Regions from separate parts of the Kribbella sp. NPDC054772 genome, predicted to be linked through region 3. Evidence: riboswitches for the same ligand, from Rfam matches in the RefSeq annotation. Region 3 holds a riboswitch; each other region holds the start of a gene.
What was found. Region 3 has a riboswitch for cobalamin ahead of ACWGID_RS40125 (ABC transporter substrate-binding protein). Riboswitches for the same ligand answer to the same signal wherever they lie in the genome.
Positions count from the first base shown of each region.

Region 1: another riboswitch for cobalamin. It lies ahead of ACWGID_RS10525 (CbtB domain-containing protein); the one in region 3 lies ahead of ACWGID_RS40125 (ABC transporter substrate-binding protein).
Region 2: another riboswitch for cobalamin. It lies ahead of ACWGID_RS28260 (ribonucleoside-diphosphate reductase subunit alpha); the one in region 3 lies ahead of ACWGID_RS40125 (ABC transporter substrate-binding protein).

Region 1 is NZ_JBSHBJ010000005.1:44,568-50,894, reverse strand. It holds gene ACWGID_RS10535 (MFS transporter) at 1-1,130, shown strand, start outside; gene ACWGID_RS10530 (LysE family translocator) at 1,132-1,773, opposite strand; cobalamin riboswitch at 2,258-2,382, shown strand; gene ACWGID_RS10525 (CbtB domain-containing protein) at 2,420-2,617, shown strand; gene ACWGID_RS10520 (CbtA family protein) at 2,623-3,369, shown strand; gene ACWGID_RS10515 (histidine phosphatase family protein) at 3,366-3,926, shown strand; gene ACWGID_RS10510 (alpha/beta hydrolase) at 3,984-5,273, shown strand; gene ACWGID_RS10505 (hypothetical protein) at 5,270-5,641, shown strand; gene ACWGID_RS10500 (hypothetical protein) at 5,697-6,083, shown strand; gene ACWGID_RS10495 (phytanoyl-CoA dioxygenase family protein) at 6,091-6,327, opposite strand, start outside.
Region 2 is NZ_JBSHBJ010000022.1:53,815-60,141, forward strand. It holds gene ACWGID_RS28245 (class I SAM-dependent methyltransferase) at 1-53, opposite strand, end outside; gene ACWGID_RS28250 (Fic family protein) at 145-1,410, shown strand; gene ACWGID_RS28255 (DinB family protein) at 1,480-2,061, shown strand; cobalamin riboswitch at 2,122-2,289, shown strand; gene ACWGID_RS28260 (ribonucleoside-diphosphate reductase subunit alpha) at 2,453-5,251, shown strand; gene ACWGID_RS28265 (ribonucleotide-diphosphate reductase subunit beta) at 5,248-6,300, shown strand.
Region 3 is NZ_JBSHBJ010000053.1:5,009-11,335, forward strand. It holds gene ACWGID_RS40115 (FecCD family ABC transporter permease) at 1-837, opposite strand, end outside; gene ACWGID_RS40120 (FecCD family ABC transporter permease) at 834-1,817, opposite strand; gene ACWGID_RS40125 (ABC transporter substrate-binding protein) at 1,814-2,836, opposite strand; cobalamin riboswitch at 2,865-3,049, opposite strand; gene ACWGID_RS40130 (hypothetical protein) at 3,088-4,035, opposite strand; gene ACWGID_RS40135 (MFS transporter) at 4,067-5,353, opposite strand; gene ACWGID_RS40140 (sterol carrier family protein) at 5,566-5,904, opposite strand; gene ACWGID_RS40145 (hypothetical protein) at 5,994-6,327, shown strand, end outside.

The sequences.
Region 1 (6,327 bases), on a different contig from region 3:
GCGACCTGAAAGGCCCGACCCGCCCGCTCTGGCACGGTACGGCGTGGTTCCTGGCCGGCCTGCTGATCGCGGGATTCGCGCCGACGATGGAGGTCCTGGTCATCGGCCGGATCATCCAGGGCTTCGGCTCCGGTCTGCTGACGGTCGCCCTGTACGTCGTGGTCGGGCAGCTGTACCCGGCCCGGCTACGGCCGCGGATCTTCGCCGCCTTCGCTACCGGTTGGGTGGTGCCGTCACTCGTCGGTCCCGCGATCGCCGGACTGATCGTCGAGCACGCCAGCTGGCGCATCGTGTTCCTCGCCGTTCCCGCGCTCGCGATCCCGGCCGCGCTGGTGATGCGGCCCGGACTGGCTCGCGGCGACACGCACGAGCCGCGTCCCGGGAAACTCTGGGACAAGCGCGCGCTGTGGGCGGTCGCGGCGGCCGTCGGGGTTGGACTGCTGCATTACGGCGGGCAGCAGCACGGCGTACTCCAGATTGCGCTGCTCGTGATCGGCCTGGCCGGGGTGATCGCGTTCGGGCCGCGGCTGCTGCCGCGCGGGACGTTCACCTTCGGTCGCGGACTGCCTTCGGTGATCGCGCTCCGTGGCCTGGTCGCCGCGGCCGGATTCGGCGCCGAGGTGTTCCTTCCGCTGATGCTGACCCGCGAGCGCGGGCTGTCCCCTTCGTTGGCCGGGCTGGTCCTGACCGTCAGCGCGCTCAGTTGGACCGCGGCGTCGTGGTACCGCGGGCGCCCGAAGCAGCCGTTCTCGCACGAGGTGTTCCTGCAGGCCGGCATGATCCTGATCGTGCTTGGCATCGTCACCGCCACGCTCACGCTGAACCCGCACGTACCGGTCGTCGTCGGCATCCTCGGATGGAGCCTGACCGGGCTCGGGATGGGTACGGTCTTCCCCACGCTTTCCGTGCTGGTGCTGGAGTACTCGGAGCCTGACGAGCAGGGTGTGAACAGTTCCGCGCTGCAGCTGAGCGATTCGTTGTCCACGGCAACGGTGCTGGCGATCGGTGGGTCGTTGTTCGCCGCGATGGAGCCGCATTCCGCGGTCATGGCGTACGTCGTCGCGTTCGGTGTCCCGGCGTTGCTGGCGCTGCTCGGTGTCGCGGCGGGACGACGTACCGCTGCTGTTTGAGCTATTCCTTGGAACCGGTGACGGCGATGCTGGCGCCGAGACCGATGATCATCAGACCACCGGTGCCACCGACCAGCTCGAGCCGGCGCGGCGAGCGGGCGAACCATTCGCGCGCCGTACCGGCCACCACCGCCCAGACGCTGTCCGAGCAGAGCGCGATCAGGATGAAGATCAACCCGAGGACCAGGATCTGCGCCCACGCCGGGCTGCTCGCACCCTTGTCCACGAACTGCGGCAGCGCGGCCGCGAAGAACACCGCGGTCTTCGCGTTCGTCACCCCGACCAGGAACCCCTGCCGCACGGTCTTCCGGCTGCTCCCCGGCTTCACCCCCCTGGCAAGCGCCTCCGCGAGCGACTTCCGCGACCGGAAAGCGTGCACCCCCAGATAGATCAGGTACGCCGCCCCGCCCAGCTTCACGATCGTCAACGCGACCGCACTCGCGGCGATCAACGTCCCGAGCCCGAGCGCGATCAACACCAGCATCGTCGCGGCACCCAACGTGTTCCCCACCATCGTCAACACGGCTTCCCGCCGCCCCACCGCCAACGCCCGCCCCACGATGAACAACACGCTGGGCCCCGGAACCACGATGATGATGAACGCAGTAATCGCAAACGCAACCAAATGATGAGCGGACGGCATCCACCCAGAGTAAACGCTCCCCTCACTCACCGCTCGGCTCGCGGCGCCTTCGAGCTGAGCGTGATGCCCACCCAGCAGAAGCCGATGCTCGGGCCGGCGTCCCGCCTCGGCTCCTACCCGCGGCGATCCCGCCGAGTCGTGGGTCCTGGTTGCAAATCGACAGCCGGAACTCACGACTCGCGTTGGGGGTCACATGCCAATTGCCACGACTCGGCAGTAGTTGAGGACGCCGAGGGTGGTGGTCGCGTGGGGATGGGGGTGCGCGGAGTGGACGTGGTGGGGGAGCGGCGGAGTGCCGTACGTCGGGGTTGGGTTGGGGGGCGTCGTGAGGCGAGCGGCACGACGGTGTACGTCGGAAGTGGGCTGCCGGCGTGGTGGAGCGAGGGGCTGGGCAGGTGGGCGGTCATGCCGCACGCCGGGCGGCTGGTGGGTGGGGGTGGGATTGGTCACCGGCGCGCCGTGGCGCGTTGACCGGGGTTCGGTGTGGGCTCTACCGTTCCAGGGTCAACCTGCGGTGCCATGAGGGAAGCCGGTGAGAGTCCGGCACGGCCGCGCCACTGTGAGCGAGCTTCGGTTCGTGAGTCAGGACGCTCGGGCACAGCAGCCTTTCCAAGGGGACGCGCACTTCCCCAGGAGGTTCAGTTCAATGGCAGCTCCTGCCCGCACGATCGCCGTACCGGCTCTCTCGCCCAAGCTTCTCGCTGCTGCTCTTACCAGCGTCGGCCTGATGTTGCTGCTCGCCTACCTGGTCGGGTTCGACCAGGGCGCGGTCTCCCAGTCGGGGATGTACCTGCACGAGCTGATGCACGACGGTCGCCACCTGCTCGGCGTGCCCTGCCACTAGATCAGATGCGCACCTTCGGATCGCTCCTGGTGCGCGGACTGATCGTCGGACTCTTCGCCGGCCTGCTGGCCGGAACGTTCGCCTACGTGATGGGCGAGCCGCGTGTCGACGCGGCGATCGCGATCGAAGAGGCCGGTGCCGCGCACACTCACGACCACAACCACGCTGACCAGGCGGAGGACGAACAGCCATTGGTCAGCCGCGACGGCCAGCGGGCCGGCCTGTTTCTCGCGACCAGCCTGTACGGCGTCGCGCTCGGCGGCCTGTTCGCGGTCGCGTTCACGCTGCTCCGCCGCAAGCTCCGGACCGGCAACGACGCGTACGCCGCGCTCGGACTCGCCGCCGCGGGTTTCATCGGCATCGTGCTCGTCCCGTTCTTCAAGTACCCACCCAATCCGCCGGCGGTCGGTGACCCCGACACCATCACCCGGCGGACCGTCACCTACCTCTTGACCCTGGTCATCGGCCTGCTCGCGGTGTGGGCAGGGGTCGCCCTGTCCCGCTGGGCCGCGCGGTACGGCGATGTCGCCCGCCTCGCCGGTGGTGTCGTCGGACTGCTCGCGACCGTCGTGGCGGCGTACCTGATCCTGCCGCGGATCAACGAGGTTCCGGAGACGTTCCCCGCTACGCTGCTGTGGCAGTTCCGGTTCGCCTCGCTCGGTACGCAGGCGACGCTGTGGCTCCTGCTCGGGTTCGGGTACGCGGCCGCGGTGGACCGCCGGCCGATCCGATCGAAGGTGGCTGCGGCTTGACCACGCTGACCCTGGTCGCGCACGCCCTGACACCCGCACTGCGCGGACTCGTGCTCGGCGGCGACGCCGAGCCGGACGCGGCGAGTGTCGAGGCGGCGCGCGACCTGAAGCTCTCGGCAGACGCCGTGTACTCCGGACCTGAGCAGGCCGCCGTACGGACAGCCGCTGCGCTCGGGTACGACGCGATCGTCGCGCCCGAGCTGCGGGACCGCGAGTACGGCGACTGGGCCGGCCGCGAGCTGGAGGATCTGCTCACGGCCGACCCGACGCGGGTCTCGGCGTGGCTCGAACGGCCGCACACCGCAACGCCGGGCGGCGAGACCGAGAACGACGTCCTCGCCCGGGTCGCCGACTGGCTCGGGGACGTGGCCGGGCAGCACGACGAACCCAGCGCGATCCTCGCCGTCGTCCACCCGGCGGTGGTCCGCGCGATCGTCCTGTACGTCGTGGACGCGCCCGCCGAGTCGCTGCGGCATGTCGACGTCCGGCCGCTCGCCACGGTCAGCCTGTCCCACCACAGCGGGAACTGGTCTCTGGCCTTCGTGCCCTCCGCCTGACAAACTGCCGGTGGCCCGGTCTCACGCCCAGGTGACCGGCTGTCACGGGGAGTCATCATGGCTGAGGCTGATCAACTGGCCGAACGGTTCCGCGCCAATCTGGCGGTGCTCGAGGCTGCTCGCGAGCGGTTGCAGACGGCGGCCGACGACGGCACCGCGGACGACGAGCAACTCAAGCGCCTGAAGACCGTCGAGGAGCTGCTGGCCCCGGTCACCGTGAGCGAGACGGATGCCGACGGCAACGTCGTTCACGTCCAGCGGCAGCGGCAGTTCCTGAAGGTCGACCCGAAGGGACAAGGGCGGGCGATCGAGGTGCTCGGCGAGCTCCCGAAGGCGAAGCACGTCGCCGTACTGGTTCCCGGGATGGGGAACAGCCTCGACACGTTCTCCGGACAGTCGGACCGCGGCGACCTGATCAAGCAGGAGGCCGGGCCGGAGACCGCGGTGATCGTCTGGCTCGACTACAGCTCGCCGCAGGGCCTGCTCAAGGCCGCGGAGGACGACGCGGCGGCCGAGGGCGGGCCGCGGCTCAAGGTGTTCCTGGACGAGGTCGACGAGCTCAAGGCGGAGAAGGCGGACGTCACGGTCGTCGCGCACTCGTACGGCACGAAAGTGGTCGGGAAAGCGCTCGAGGTCGGCGCCCGTCCGCCGCAGGTGGTGATGACCGGGTCGCCGGGCATCGACAAGCGCGTCGACGAGGCGTCGGACTTCGTGACACCGGCGACGACGCTGTACGTCGAGCGCGCGCCCGGCGACTATGTCGCGCTCTCGGAGTGGCACGGGCCGGACCCCGCGACGTTCGTCGACGCGATCCGGATGGAGACCAACGACCCGCTCGCCCGCGACGAGGCGGTGTCGGTGCGCTGGCACAACGAGTACTACCGCCCGAACAGCGAGGCGCTCCGCAACATCGGCCGGGTGGTCTCGGGCAAGCTGAAGGACATCACCCGCACGAACACCAGCCGGGGCGCCGAGACCAAGCTGCTCCTCGGCGCGTCGTGGGGCGACGCCTTCAACGCGGCCGCGAAGACGGCGTCGCGGGTGTTCGACGGACTTGCAGCACTCACCAAACACTCCCGGCACGCCCGCGATACTTCACCCGCACCGTCCGGACGCGAAGAAGCCCCCGCGAACGCCGCCAAACTGAGTGCCAGCGGTCCGGCTGGCGCTGGTCCGACTGTCGGGGAGCGGGCGCCGGGGTGGAGTTCCGCGGAGCAGGTGGCTGGGGAGCGTGGCGTTGTGGGGCGTGGGGTCACTGGGCGTGGGGCTGGTGGACGGGGCAGTATCGGAGGATCGCGGGCGGCGGGTACAGGGCGGTCGCGGCCGTCGGGAGGTGGACGGGGATGAGCGAGCAGCGGGAGTTCCTGCGGGATGAGTTGCTGGCGGTGGCGGCAGCCGTCGTACCCGGTCAGCGGCCGGTGGTGACGCGTGACCCGGGGCCGGTGAATCCCGGCGTACTGTTCGACGGCCGGGGGACGGCGACCGTGTGCCGGATCTCCGTCGAGACCGGGAACCCGTCGGCGCCGGATCCCGAGGCGGAGGTCGCAGCCGCAGCCGAGGCACTGCGCGCCCGGGGGTGGACCGCGGAGGTCGCGGCCCCGGAGGACGGGCATTTTCGGGTCGCGGCCGTCCGGAATGGGTACGAGATCGCGGTCCACGCGTGGACCACTGACTGGCGGATAACGTTCACCGGCGAGACACCGCTGGTTTCATGAATTCGAAACGCGGCGTGGCCTCGCGAGCCTTGGCCGCACGGTGTATCACGGAAGCGTGACGCTGACCGAAGCTCGTAACTTCCTCCGCTCGGAACTCCTCGCGGTGGCGGCAATCGTCGTACCGGACCAGACCCCGGCGGTGACGCAGGACGTCGGCCCGGTGGACGAGTCCGCGCTCGCCGACCCGCACGGCCCCGAGTCCGTGTGCACCATCACCGTCGAGACCGGAGACCCCACCATCACGCCCGACCCCGAGGCACAGATCAGCTTCGCCGCCGAAACCCTCGAGGCTCGCGACTGGAAAGTCACCATCTCCGAGGTCGTCGACGGTCACCACCAACTCACCGCGCGCCGCCAGGGCTACGACCTCACCGTCGACGCTCTGAACACCGACTGGCGCCTGACCTTCACCGGCCAGACCCCGTACGTCGACGACCTGTAGTCCGCCGCTAGCGCCAGGGGGTGAGGTCCAGGCGCGGGTAGCGCTCGGCGGTGCCGGCGAGGGTTTGCGGGGTCCAGTAGGGATGCCCCGGCGGCGGGAAGCCGAAGAGCGCCAGCTGGCGGGGCGTGGCTCGGTGGACGAAGTCGTACCAGGCGGGCTCGTGGCTGCGGGCGGCCCAGGCGACGCGCTGGCCCCAGTCGGCCTCGGCCGGGCGGTAGACGAGTTGCATCGAGTACCGCGCGCC
Region 2 (6,327 bases), on a different contig from region 3:
CAGTCGGCCTCGTTGGCGGCCACCATGTCCTGCGTCTGCGCGTCGAGAGTCACACCAAGCAGTCTGCCCACAACCGGGTCCACAGCCTGGCAGACTCCCATCCACAGCCTTGTTCAAGGTTTGTGGATAAGGTTGAATAAGAGTATGGCGAGGGTGGAGTTACACCGCTGGCCCGGGCACCCCGATGGGTTCACCCGGGCCGAGCGGCTGGGCGGGTCGTACGAGCTGTACTTCCCGGACCCGCTGGTCGGTCGGGAGTTCAACCTGAGCGACGACGTTCTCGCGGCACTCGAGGACGCCGCCGGCGATCTCGCCCGTCTGGACGCGACCGCCGCCGTCCTGACCAACAGCGAGGCCCTCGCGCGACTCCTGCTGCGCGCCGAGGCGGTCGGCTCGTCCCACATCGAGGGTCTCGTCGTCGGAGCCCGCCGCCTATTGAAGGCCGACGTACTGCGGGATCGGGCGCGGGACGTCACGGCCGAGGAGGTACTCGGCGCGGTCGACGCGATGACCTGGGTGACCGAGTCCGTCCAGGCCGGTGACAAACTCGAGGTCGACCATCTGCTCGAGGCACACCGGCTCCTGATGGCGCAGTCGCCGAACCCGGAGTACGGCGGCGAGATCCGCTACCTGCAGAACTGGATCGGCGGCCGCTCCCCCGCCGAGGCCTACTACGTCCCGCCGCCGGCGCAACTGATCCCGGAACTGCTCGCGGACCTGATGACCTTCGTCCGCGAGTCGCCGCTGCCGGTGCTCGCCAAGACCGCGATCGCGCACGCCCAGTTCGAGACCATCCACCCCTTCGCCGACGGCAACGGCCGGACCGGGCGGGCCCTGATCCACCTGATCCTGCGTGCCGACGGCCTGGTGACGCGCACGGTGCCGCCGGTCTCACTGGCGCTCGCCACCCACGCGACGGAGTACGTCGACACCCTGACCGCTTTCCGGTACGTCGGGCGCTCGACGACCGCGAAGGCCCGCGCGGCCGCCAATCCGTGGCTGCGGATGTTCGCGCTGGCCTGTACGCACGCGACCGCGGAGGCCGCCCGTTTCGAGCAGACGGCCGTCGATCTGAAGGCGTCCTGGCGGGAACGCGCCGCGCCGGTCCGCGCGGGCTCGGCGACCGAGCTGTTGATCGAGGCCCTGCCGGCCGCACCCGTCCTCACACTCGCCGCCGCGGCGCAGCTCATCGACCGCTCGCAGCAGGCCGCCAACCAGGGCCTCGCCCGACTGGTCGAGGCGCGGATCTTGCGCGAGGTCACCGACGGCCGGCGGAACCGCGTCTACGAGGCGCCCGAGCTGATCGACGCCTTCACGCTGCTCGAGCGCCGCTTCGCGAGCCCGGCCGCGGACACGCAGATCGAGCCGCCTAGCAGACCCGTTCCGTCGAGGCCACGACCGACACGCTAGGTGGTTTGACTTTCCGTTCCCTGTGGAGCAAGAATTCGAACATATGTTCGATCGTACAGGGGAGCTGTTATGCCGGAGCCGTTCGACTGGGACATCCTGCACAGGCCATCGGCGATGGCCATGGTCCGCGGCCAGCTCGGCTTCAGCTGGATGGTCCTGTCCGGCCGGCTGGCCCGGCTGACCGACGAGCAGTACTTCTGGCGCCCGAGCAGCGAGGCGCTCACCGTCGTCCGGCGGCACTACACAGGACACTTCCGCGCACTCGGGTCCGGCGAATGGGTCGCGCAATGGCCGGACGAGCCGGACCATCGCGGCCCACGGACGATCGCCTGGCTGATCGCGCACCTGACCGAGACGTTCTTCGAGCGCTGGGAGTGGACGTTCGGCGAAAGCCGGCAGGGCCGCGCGGACATCACCCTGCACGGCAACGCGCGGGATGCGGTCGCCTGGCTGACCCACTGGGTCGAGGCCTGGCAGGACGCGATCGCCGGCCTCGACGAGGACGCGGTGACGACGGTCGGCCTCAGCCAGGCCAACGAACTCGACGCGGCCGAGCCGTTCGGCCACGTCGTACTGCGCCTCAATCGCGAGCTGATCCATCACGGCTCCGAGATCATGACGCTCCAGGATCTGTATGCGGTCGCGGCGTGAGGACCACAAGATGTGCGACACGCGGCGTGGCGCTACCACAAGATCTAGATGTTCCGACTTAGCATCACTACTGCTGGTGGTTCGGGATGGTCGACGACACAACATGTTGTTCATCTCGAGGCAACAGGGGAATCCGGTGCGAGTCCGGAACTGCCCCGCAACGGTGAGCGGTCGTGACGTCCAGCTGCGTCCGCGAGTCCGGATACCTGCCACCGGTGCGTGTACCGCCGGTACACGCGGTCCGAGATCTCGCGGGTGGGTCGCAGGGCGTGACGGGCAGTGGTACCGGCCGGTGCTGCCGTCTCGTCGTGCGCCTGCTCGCGTGGTGCCGGGTCTCCGAACACTTCTGGAGCGCACACCTGTGACCATTGCTTCCTCATCGTCAGCCTCTGTGGCGACGGACCGGGAGATCGAGCTGACCGTCGTCCGTCGCGACGGCAGCAGTACTCCGTTCGACGCCACCAAGATCTCCGTCGCCGTGACGAAGGCGTTCCTCGCTGTCGAGGGCGCCGACGCGGCCGCCACCCACCGGGTCCGCGACCTGGTGACCGACCTGACCGGCCGGGTCGTCGGTGCCCTGACCAGCCGCGGTCTGAATTCGCTGTCCGGGCGGCGCAGCGTGCAGGTCGAGGACATCCAGGACCAGGTCGAGCTGGCGCTGATGCGCGCCGGCGAGCACCAGGTCGCCCGCGCCTACGTCCTGTACCGCGAGGAGCGGACCAAGGCCCGCACCCCCGCCGACGCGTCCGGCGTCACCGAGAAGCCGGCGCCGTCCGTCCGCGCCGCCGACGGCACCCGGTCCCCGCTAGACGTCGATCGTCTCCAAGTGGTCGTCGCCGAGGCAGCTGCCGGTCTCGACGCGGTCGACCCCGAACTGATCCTGAACGAGACCCTCGGCGCCTGCTACGACGGCATCGCGCAGCACGAGGTCGAGCTCGCGCTGGTGATGGCCGCCCGGTCGTACGTCGAGACCGAGCCGCAGTACAGCTTCGCCGCCGCACGTCTCCTGCTGGACCGGATCCGCCGCGAGACGCTGGGCCGCGTGTACGGCGAGCCCCGGCAGGCCAGCCAGGCCGACATGACCGCGGCGTACGCCGACTACTTCCCGCGGTACATCCGGGTCGGGATCGAGGCCGGGCAGCTCGACCCCCGGCTCGCCGAGTTCGACCTCGAGCGGCTCGCCGAGGCCATCGATCCGGACGCCGACCTGACCTTCACGTTCCTCGCGCTGCAGACGCTCCACGACCGCTACCTGCTGCACATCGACAAAGTGCGGTACGAGTTGCCGCAGGCCTTCTTCCTTCGCGTCGCGATGGGGATGGCGCTGCGCGAGGACGACCGGGAGGCGCGGGCGATCGAGTTCTACCAACTGCTCAGCTCGTTCCGCTTCATGTCGTCGACGCCGACGCTGTTCAACTCCGGCACCACCCGGCCGCAGCTGTCGTCCTGCTTCCTCACCACGGTCGAGGACGATCTGGCCGGCATCTTCCACGGCATCCGCAACAACGCCCTCCTCGCCAAGTACTCCGGCGGCCTCGGCAACGACTGGACCCCGGTCCGCGGCATCGGCGCCCGCATCCGCGGCACCAACGGCGAGTCCCAGGGCGTCGTCCCCTTCCTCAAGGTTGCCAACGACACCGCGGTCGCGGTGAACCAAGGCGGGCGCCGTAAGGGCGCGGTGTGTGCGTATCTGGAGACGTGGCACATCGACGTCGAGGAGTTTCTGGATCTGCGGAAGAACACCGGGGACGAGCGGCGGCGTACGCATGACATGAACACCGCGAACTGGGTGCCGGACCTGTTCCTGCAGCGGGTCGAGGCCGGTGGTGAGTGGACGTTGTTCTCGCCGGACGAGGTGCCGGATCTGCACGACCTCTACGGCACCGCGTTCGCCGATGCGTACCGCGCGTACGAGGAGGCGGCGGATCGTGGCGAGATCCATACCTTCAAGCGGGTCAAGGCGGTTGACCTCTGGCGCCGGATGCTGACCGTGCTGTTCGAGACCGGGCATCCGTGGATCACCTTCAAGGACGCCTGCAACCTGCGTTCACCGCAGCAGCACAGCGGTGTCGTGCACTCGTCGAACCTGTGCACGGAGATCACCCTGAACACCACGGTCGAGGAGACCGCGGTCTGCAACCTGGGCTCGGTCAACCTGGTCGCGCACCTGACCGACACCGGCCTGGACGACGACCTGCTCCGGGACACCGTCAGGACAGCGGTCCGGATGCTCGACAACGTCATCGACGTGAACCTCTACACCACGCCGGAGTCGGAGCGCGCCAACCAGCGGCACCGGCCGGTCGGCCTCGGTCTGATGGGCTTCGCGGATGCGCTGTTCACGCTCCGGGTCCCGTACGCCTCCGAGGCCGCGGTCGAGTTCGCCGACAGCTCGATGGAGCAGATCAGCTACCACGCGATCGAGGCGTCCAGCGATCTCGCCGCCGAGCGCGGCCGCTACTCGTCGTACGACGGATCGCTGTGGAGTCTCGGGATCCTGCCGATCGACTCGCTCGACCTGCTGCACACCGCGCGCGGCGGTGACGTGACCATCGACCGGAGTACCCGGCTGGACTGGGACACCCTGCGGGCGAAGGTACTGCGCGACGGGATGCGGAACTCGAACGTGATGGCGATCGCCCCGACCGCGACGATCTCCAACATCTCCGGCGTGAGCCAGTCGATCGAGCCGACGTACAGCAACCTGTTCGTGAAGTCGAACATGTCCGGTGAGTTCACGATCGCGAACCCGTACCTCGTCGCCGACCTCAAGGACCGCGGGTTGTGGGACCAGGTGATGGTGTCGGACCTGAAGTACCACGACGGTGTGCTGGCCGGCATCGACCGGATCCCGGCCGATCTGCGTGAGCTGTACGCGACGGCGTTCGAGATCGACCCGCTCTGGCTGGTGAAGGCGGCGTCGCGGCGGCAGAAATGGATCGACCAGGCGCAGTCGCTGAACCTCTACATGGCGAAACCGTCCGGCCGCGCGCTGGATGGGCTTTACCGGTCAGCGTGGCGCTTTGGCCTCAAGACGACTTATTACCTGCGTTCCCAGTCAGCAACCCACGTGGAGAAATCCACGCTTCAAGGCACCGACGGCCGGCTCAACGCCGTACCCGTTGCTCTCACTGAGCCCACCGGAGCCGTGTGCTCCCTCGACGACCCGGACTGCGAGGCCTGCCAGTGAGCTCTCTGTCGATCGGAGCGGCCCGTGTCGAGGTCGCCGACAAGGCGATGATCAACTCCCGCGCGGACGTGAACCAGCTCCTCCCGCTGAAGTACACGTGGGCCTGGGAGAAGTACCTCGCGGCCTGCAACAACCACTGGATGCCGACCGAGGTGTCCATGCAGGCCGACATCGCCTTGTGGCGGCGTCCATCAGGGGCCAAAGACGGCCTCACCGAGGACGAGCGGCTCATGCTCAAGCGCAACCTCGGCTTCTTCGCCACGGCCGAGTCCCTGGTCGCGAACAACATCGTCCTCGCGGTCTACCGCCAGCTCAGCAACCCCGAATGCCGGCAGTACCTGCTCCGCCAGGCGTTCGAGGAGGCCGTCCACACCCACACCTTCCAGTACATCTGTACGTCGCTCGGTCTCGACGAGGGCGAGCTGTTCAACATGTACCGCGAGGTGCCGTCGATCTCGGACAAGGACGCGTGGGCGCTGAAGTACACCCAGCACCTGGAGGACCCGGACTTCCGCACCGGGACACCGGAGGCCGACACCGCGTTCCTGCGCGACCTGATCGCGTTCTACGTGGTCTTCGAGGGCATGTGGTTCTACACCGGGTTCGCGCAGATCCTGTCGCTCGGCCGGCGGAACAAGATGGTCGGGATCGCCGAGCAGTACCAGTACATCCTGCGCGACGAGTCGATCCACCTGAACTTCGGCATCGACTGCATCAACCAGATCAAGCAGGAGAACCCGCACCTGTGGACGGCCGCCTTCCAGGCCGAGGTCCGGCAGATGCTCGCCGAGGCCTGTGAGCTGGAGGTCGCGTACGGCCGGGCGACGATGCCGAACGGCATGCTCGGCCTCACCGCGGACCTCTGTGAGCAGTACATGCGGTTCATCACGGACCGCAGAGCGGAACAAATCGGAATTTCTCCGCTGTTTGGTGAAACGCGGAACCCCTTCGGATGGATGTCAGAGGTGATGGACTTGAAGAAGGAGAAGAACTTCTTCGAGACCAGAGTGATCGAGTACCAGTCCTCCAGCGGACTCAGCTGGGACTGACACCCCGATCCGGAAGGCCCGCGGTGC
Region 3 (6,327 bases):
CGCAACCAGCCGACGCGCCAACTGCGGCGCCACTAACGCCACGAACCCGATCGGTCCAGCAGCCGCCGTCGCCAACGCCGCAAGCCCAACGCCGACCGCGATCAACACCCCACGCGACAACTCGACCCGCCCACCCAAGGTCCGCGCCAAGTCGTCGCCCAACTCCAACAACCGCAGCTGCCGCGACGAGCCCACCGCGGCCGGCAACCCCACGACCACCGCGGCGCCGATCAACGCCACGTCCGACCACGACCGCCCGGCAAGACTTCCGGCGAGCCACATCGATGCGCTCTTCGCCGTGTAGATGTCCGCCAACGTCAGCAGGTACGCCGTCAGCGACCCGATGATCGCCGTCACGCCAACCCCCACGAGCACCAGCCGATACCCGGAGACCCCGTTGCGATAGGCCAGCAGATACACGCTGAGCGCGGCGAGCAACGACCCGATCAACGCACCCAGCGGGATCCACCCACTCCCGATCACGGTGATGATCAGTACGGCGGCCAACGCGGCACCGGCGTTGATGCCGATCAGGTCCGGACTCACCAACGGGTTGCGCGCGAGCCGCTGGAAGATCGCGCCGGACACCGCGAACGCCGTACCGACACCGATGCCGACGAGGACGCGAGGCAAACGATTGTTCACGACGACGTCGTACGTGATGAGCGTCCCGTGCCCCGACAACGCCCGCAGGACATCAGAGAGCGGAAGCGCGTAATCGCCACGAGTCAAGGCGAACGCACCGACGACCACCGTCAGCACCCACGCGACCGTCGAGACCACGACGCTCGCGACATCCACCCGAGTGGACACCCGCCCGATTCGCAAAGTCTTCACAACGCAGCCGTCCGTCGACGGCGCACCAGTGCGATGAACAGCGGTGCCCCGATCAGCGCCGTGATGATCCCGACCTGCAACTCCGCCGGCCGTACGACGATCCGCCCGGCGACGTCCGCGAGCAACAGGACCGCGGGCGCGAGCACCATCGACCACGGCAACAGCCACCGGTAGTCCGCGCCGACGATCGTCCGTGCGACATGCGGTACGGCGAGACCAATGAAGCCGATCGGGCCGGCGATCGCGGTCGCCGTACCGGCCAGGATCACCACGGCGACGCCGGCGAGGATGCGCACGAGCGCGACCCGGGTGCCGAGGGTCTGCGCAAGTTCAGCGCCGAGCGCGAGCTGGTTGAGCGACCGGGCCAGCACCAACGCGAGAACGGTGCCTACGGCAAGGAAAGGCACAGCCTGCACGACGATCGCCCCGTTCGCCAAGGACAACGAACCGACAACCCAGAACCGGTACTCGTTCAACGTCGAGAGATCCAGCAACGTCGCGGCCGACGTGACCGAGCCGAGCAGCGCGGAGATCGCCGCTCCCGCCAGCGCGAGCTTCACCGGCGTCGCTCCGCCGATCGCGCCCACGACGTACACGACGACTGTCGCGACGAGCGCGCCGCCCATCGCGAACCACACGTACCCGGTCAGGCTGTGCACGCCGAACACCCCGATCGCCGCTACTACGGCCACGGCCGCGCCCGCGTTCACGCCGAGAATCCCCGGGTCGGCCAGTGGGTTCCGCGTCACGCCCTGCATCAACCCACCGGACAACCCGAGCGCGACCCCGACCAAGAGACCCGCGACGGTTCGCGGCACGCGCAAGTACGTCACGACACGATCGGTATCGCTGCCGCTGAAGTTCGCCAGCGCCTGATAGACGTCACCGGTCCCGACCCACTGGTTCCCGACGCACAACGACAGCACGACGGCCACGGCCAGCACCCCGACGCAGCCCGTGAGCCCGGCAGCCTTCCTCACTTGAAGAGGTCAGGGTGAATGATGCGCGCCAGGTTCTCCGTCGTGTACGCACCCCGCACACCCGCCGAGTGATTGGCGAACAACCACGGCACCACATGACGATTGCGCACAGCCTTCAGATTGCTCAGCGCCGGATTCGCGAGCAGGTTGGCGACATCCGGTTGCGACGAGGCGGCCGTCAGCGACGCGTCACAGCACCCGCTGATCAGCACGTAGTCCGGGTCGCGCTTGATGAACTCCTCGACGCTGATCTTCACGTTCCGCTTCGACGTCAGGTCCGCGAACGCGTTCACGCCACCTGCCTGCTTGATCAGCACCGTCCCGAAGTCCGGTCCACCAGACACCGTCAGGCCGCCGCCCTCCAGCGCGGGCCGGATGATCGCCACTGTCGGTCGCGGCGCGTCCTTCACGGCCGTCTCGACCGCCGCGATCCGCCGCTGCTGGTCGGCGATCACCTGCTCGGCACGGTCCTCGACCTTGAACAGCTTGCCGAGGTCGCGCAGATCGGCGTACACGTTGTCCATCGAGACCGTCGACGGGTCGATCGCCTCGTCGCCCTTGCCGTCCGCGGTCGGGCAGAGCGGGCTGAAGATCCAGGTCCGGACGCCGAGGTCGGACAGGCTCTTGCGGCTGCCGAAGCTCGAGTCGCTGCCGGCCGCGCTGAACACGTCGTTGAACCCGGACAGCACGAAGTCCGGGTTCAGGCTGAGCAGCTGCTCACGACTCGGCAGGTTCTTGTAGTACGTCGCCTTCGCCTGCGCGGCGGCGTACTCCGGGAGCACCTCGGCATCCAGGTACGCCGTACCGACGAGCCGATCCGAGATCCCCAACGCGTGGGCCATCTCGATCGCCGGTTGGTACGCCGCGAAGACCCGCTGCGGCGGACCGTCGACGGAGACGTCGATCCCGCAGTTCTTGACGGTGATCGCACCGGCACTCGAACCGGCTTCAGCAGCTGGGCCACACCCAGCCAACAGGGAAACAGACAGGACAACAGCAAGCACGCGTACGACGGCCATGGGCGGACCGCTCCTCCAGCACCTCGTGGACGGGTCGAGCGCCGTGGCCGGTCTCCTGGCTGACGGGTACCGCGATCGCCGGTCGAACCTTCCCAGCCGCAAGCGGCCAGTGGTCTCCCCGAGGGGAACGTCCGGCGAACATCCCGATCACAGTGGCGAGGGCCGCGCCGGTACTCCACCGGCTTCCCGAACACCACGGCGCCGCCACCCTAACATCCGCGACTGTGTCGCAGATCGTCAGCGCGTGTAGATCAGCGCGTATAGATAGGCGCCATCGCCAGCGCGAACTGCGTCATCAGGTCCGGGTCGATCGCCCGGGCCGGCAGCGGGACGAAGTCCACCAGCTTGTCGTCGCCGACGCGGATCGTGGTCCGGCCGGTGGCGGTGTCGACGTACCCCTCGTCGCCGAGCGGGATCGACTGCGAGGTCGCGGCCTTGGCGAGCGGAGCGATCAACGCCTTTGCCTGCGGAGTACGCCGTACCGAGGTGGTCAGCACGCTCGTCGCGGTCACCCAGCCGCAGACCGGGTCGCCGGGCGTCGTCTCGCTGTCGCGGCGGGCCGTCGGCCGCGCGCCCAGCACCTTCTCGGCCCCGGACGACCCGCGGTCGCACTCCGGGCGCGTGATCACCGGATCCGCCGTCGGAACGCCTGCCGCTTGCCGGGCGACCTCCTGCGCGAGGACGACGTACTTCGCGAGCGTCGCCTTCGGACCGGCGACCTTGTAGAGCTTGCCGCCCAGCAGGAACACCACGAACGTGCTCGCCCCGTAGCCGCCTTGGCCCACCACCGCAGGCTTCACCGGCTCACCCTTGGACGCCTTCTGGCTCGCGGCCAACGTCGCCGCGGTCGCCGGGAGCACCGATGTCTCGATGCTCAGCACCGGACCGTTCGGAAAGTTGCTCAGGGTCAGCTGGCAGACGTCGTACGTCGGAGGGCCGAAGTCGGTCGGCACCGTCTTGGTCTGGATATCCACAGCAGGCACCGCAAGCGTCGTCCGGACCAATTCCTGGTTCATCCGCAGGCATACGGACTGCGCGGGTGCCGCCGAGGCCGGCACGCTCGGGCTCGGCGTATCGGAGGGCGTCGCCGATGGGGTATCCACAGCGCTCGTCGACACCAGTGGCGGTGCGCTCGGGGCGGTCTCCTGCCCGGGACCGCTACAGCCCGCGAGCAGTACGACGGCCAGGCCAGCGGTCATTCCACGGCGGATACGCATGATGCCTGGAACTCTAACCGGCGGTCCGGAGCTCCCTTTCGCGGACGGCGTGTTCGTCGGTACGGGCGTCGTACCGCCAGAACTCACGCAGCCAGACAGCGGTCCCGATCACGCCGGCGACGCACATGACACCGCCGCTGACGATCGCGGTCCGGACGCCGGTCAGGTCGGCAACGAGACCGGACCGGGCCTGTCCACCGAGCGGGCCGAGCGAGTACCCGAGCATCTCGATCCCGGCCAGCCGACCGCGCATCTCGTCCGGGATCGTCTGGTTCCAGATCACCGAGCGGAACAGCACCGAGACCATGTCGGCCGCGCCCGCCAGCGCGAAGAAGGCGATCGCGATCCAGATGTTCGGCGCCAGCCCGGCGAGCCCGACCGCGGCACCCCAGCCGATCGTGGCCAGCACCACCGCCCGGCCCTGGTGGTGCACGTGTTTGGCCCAGCCGCTGGTCAGGCTTGCGCACATCGCCCCGATCGCCTCGGCGCTGTACAGCAGACCGAGCAACCTCGGCTCCTTCAGGATGTCGGTCGCGAACGCCGGGAACAGCACGATCGGCATCGCCAGGAACATCCCGACCATGTCGACGAGGTACGTCGCCAGCAGGTCCTTGCGCCGGAACGCGTAGACGATCCCGCCACCGATCGCCCGCAGACTCGGCGCGCTCGCGCCATCACCCGCGCGGTAGGCACCGAGGCGGGTGTACATCAGCGTCGCGAACACGATCCCGACCAGCTCGACCGAGAACGCCCAGGTCACGCCGACCGAGCCGACGAGGACGCCGCCCAGCGCCGGGCCGGCGAGCTGACCGATCTGCGAGGTCAGTGAGCTCAACGCGACCGCGGCGGGGATCTCCGCGTGCTTGACCACACGGGGCAGCAGCGCCTCGCGGCTCGGCCGCTGCAGCGAGGACGCGATCGCGTTCAGCGCGCCGCAGACGTAGATCAGCCAGACCTGCGGGTTCGGGAGCAGGGTGTTGACGACCATCAGCGCGGAGATCACGACCTGGGCCAGGCCGGTGCCGACGAGCAGTTTCCGGCGCTCCACGTGGTCGGCCAGCGCGCCGCCGTACAGGCCGAAGACGACCAGCGGGACGATCGTCACCAGGCCCATCGCGCCGACCGCGAAGTTCGATCCGGTCAGTTGGTACAGCTGGTACGGCAGGGCGACGTACCCGACCATGCCGCCGAGGAAGAAGACCGATCCGGCGACCAGCAGGATGCGGAAGTCACGGGAACCACGCCACGGGGTCAGATCGACGCGCAAGCGGGCCAGGCGGGCGCGGAAAGGGGTTGCCACCGGACCATGGTGACAGGTCCGACCGGCCGGGACGAGCCTGATTTCCGGACCTCGTTTCCACCACCGTCGAAAGGCTCCGGCGGGGACCTCGGACGCGCCTAGCGTGAGGCCGATTGGTTGCCGTGGGCGTCAATCCCACCGGCCCGGACCGGCCCACTGATCCATCCGCCTGGCTGACCGATGCGCGAGGTCGGCCAGGCGGATGCCGGGACTCAGGCGAGCGGGAGCAGGCCGGTCAGGTCGGTGCGCTCGCCGCTCGCCCGGAGTTTTCCGCTGACGCGGGCGTCGGCCCAGGTGACGCGTCCGAGGGCGACGTCGATCCACAGTTCCGGGGGCATCTCGATCACCGCGCCGGGCGTCCCCCGGGTGTGTCGCGGCCCCTCGATGCACTGCACGGCGCCGTACGGCGGGACTCGGACCTCGACCGCGTGACCAGGTGCTTTCGCGACCAGGAGCTTGAGCAACTCCTTGGTGAGCAACTTCAGATCCGCGCGTTCCGCCGCACCGTCGTCATAACGCTGTAAAGCCTGCTGGAGCGCGGGGTCGGACATCTTCACGACGTGTCAGCGTACGCGGCGGTTTGCGGAGACGCCCCTCTCGTCGGCGATAATCGGGCGGGAGAGAGGGAAGCGAGGTCGGGATGCTCACGCCCAGGCACCAGGCGCTGCTGATGACGCTGGCGGGAATGACCGTCGGTGTGGCCGTGTTCGGCACGGTGCTCGTCATCAACGGCGGAAACCCGTTCGCGGCGCACGAAACGCCGGCCGGGATCGTGAACAGTCCTCCCCCGAGCAGTTCCCCGACCCGGACCGACGGGCTCCAGGCCGACTCGGTGCAGTACGTCGTGCAGAACTTCGGTTCCAGCGGCGACCCGGTCTCCGCAGAGGTGCCGACCGGCTGGAAGAGCGCCCAGGCGGGCACTCGACCGAAGTTCCTGGACCCGACCGGCGTCTGGCAGATCCGGTTCGACACCC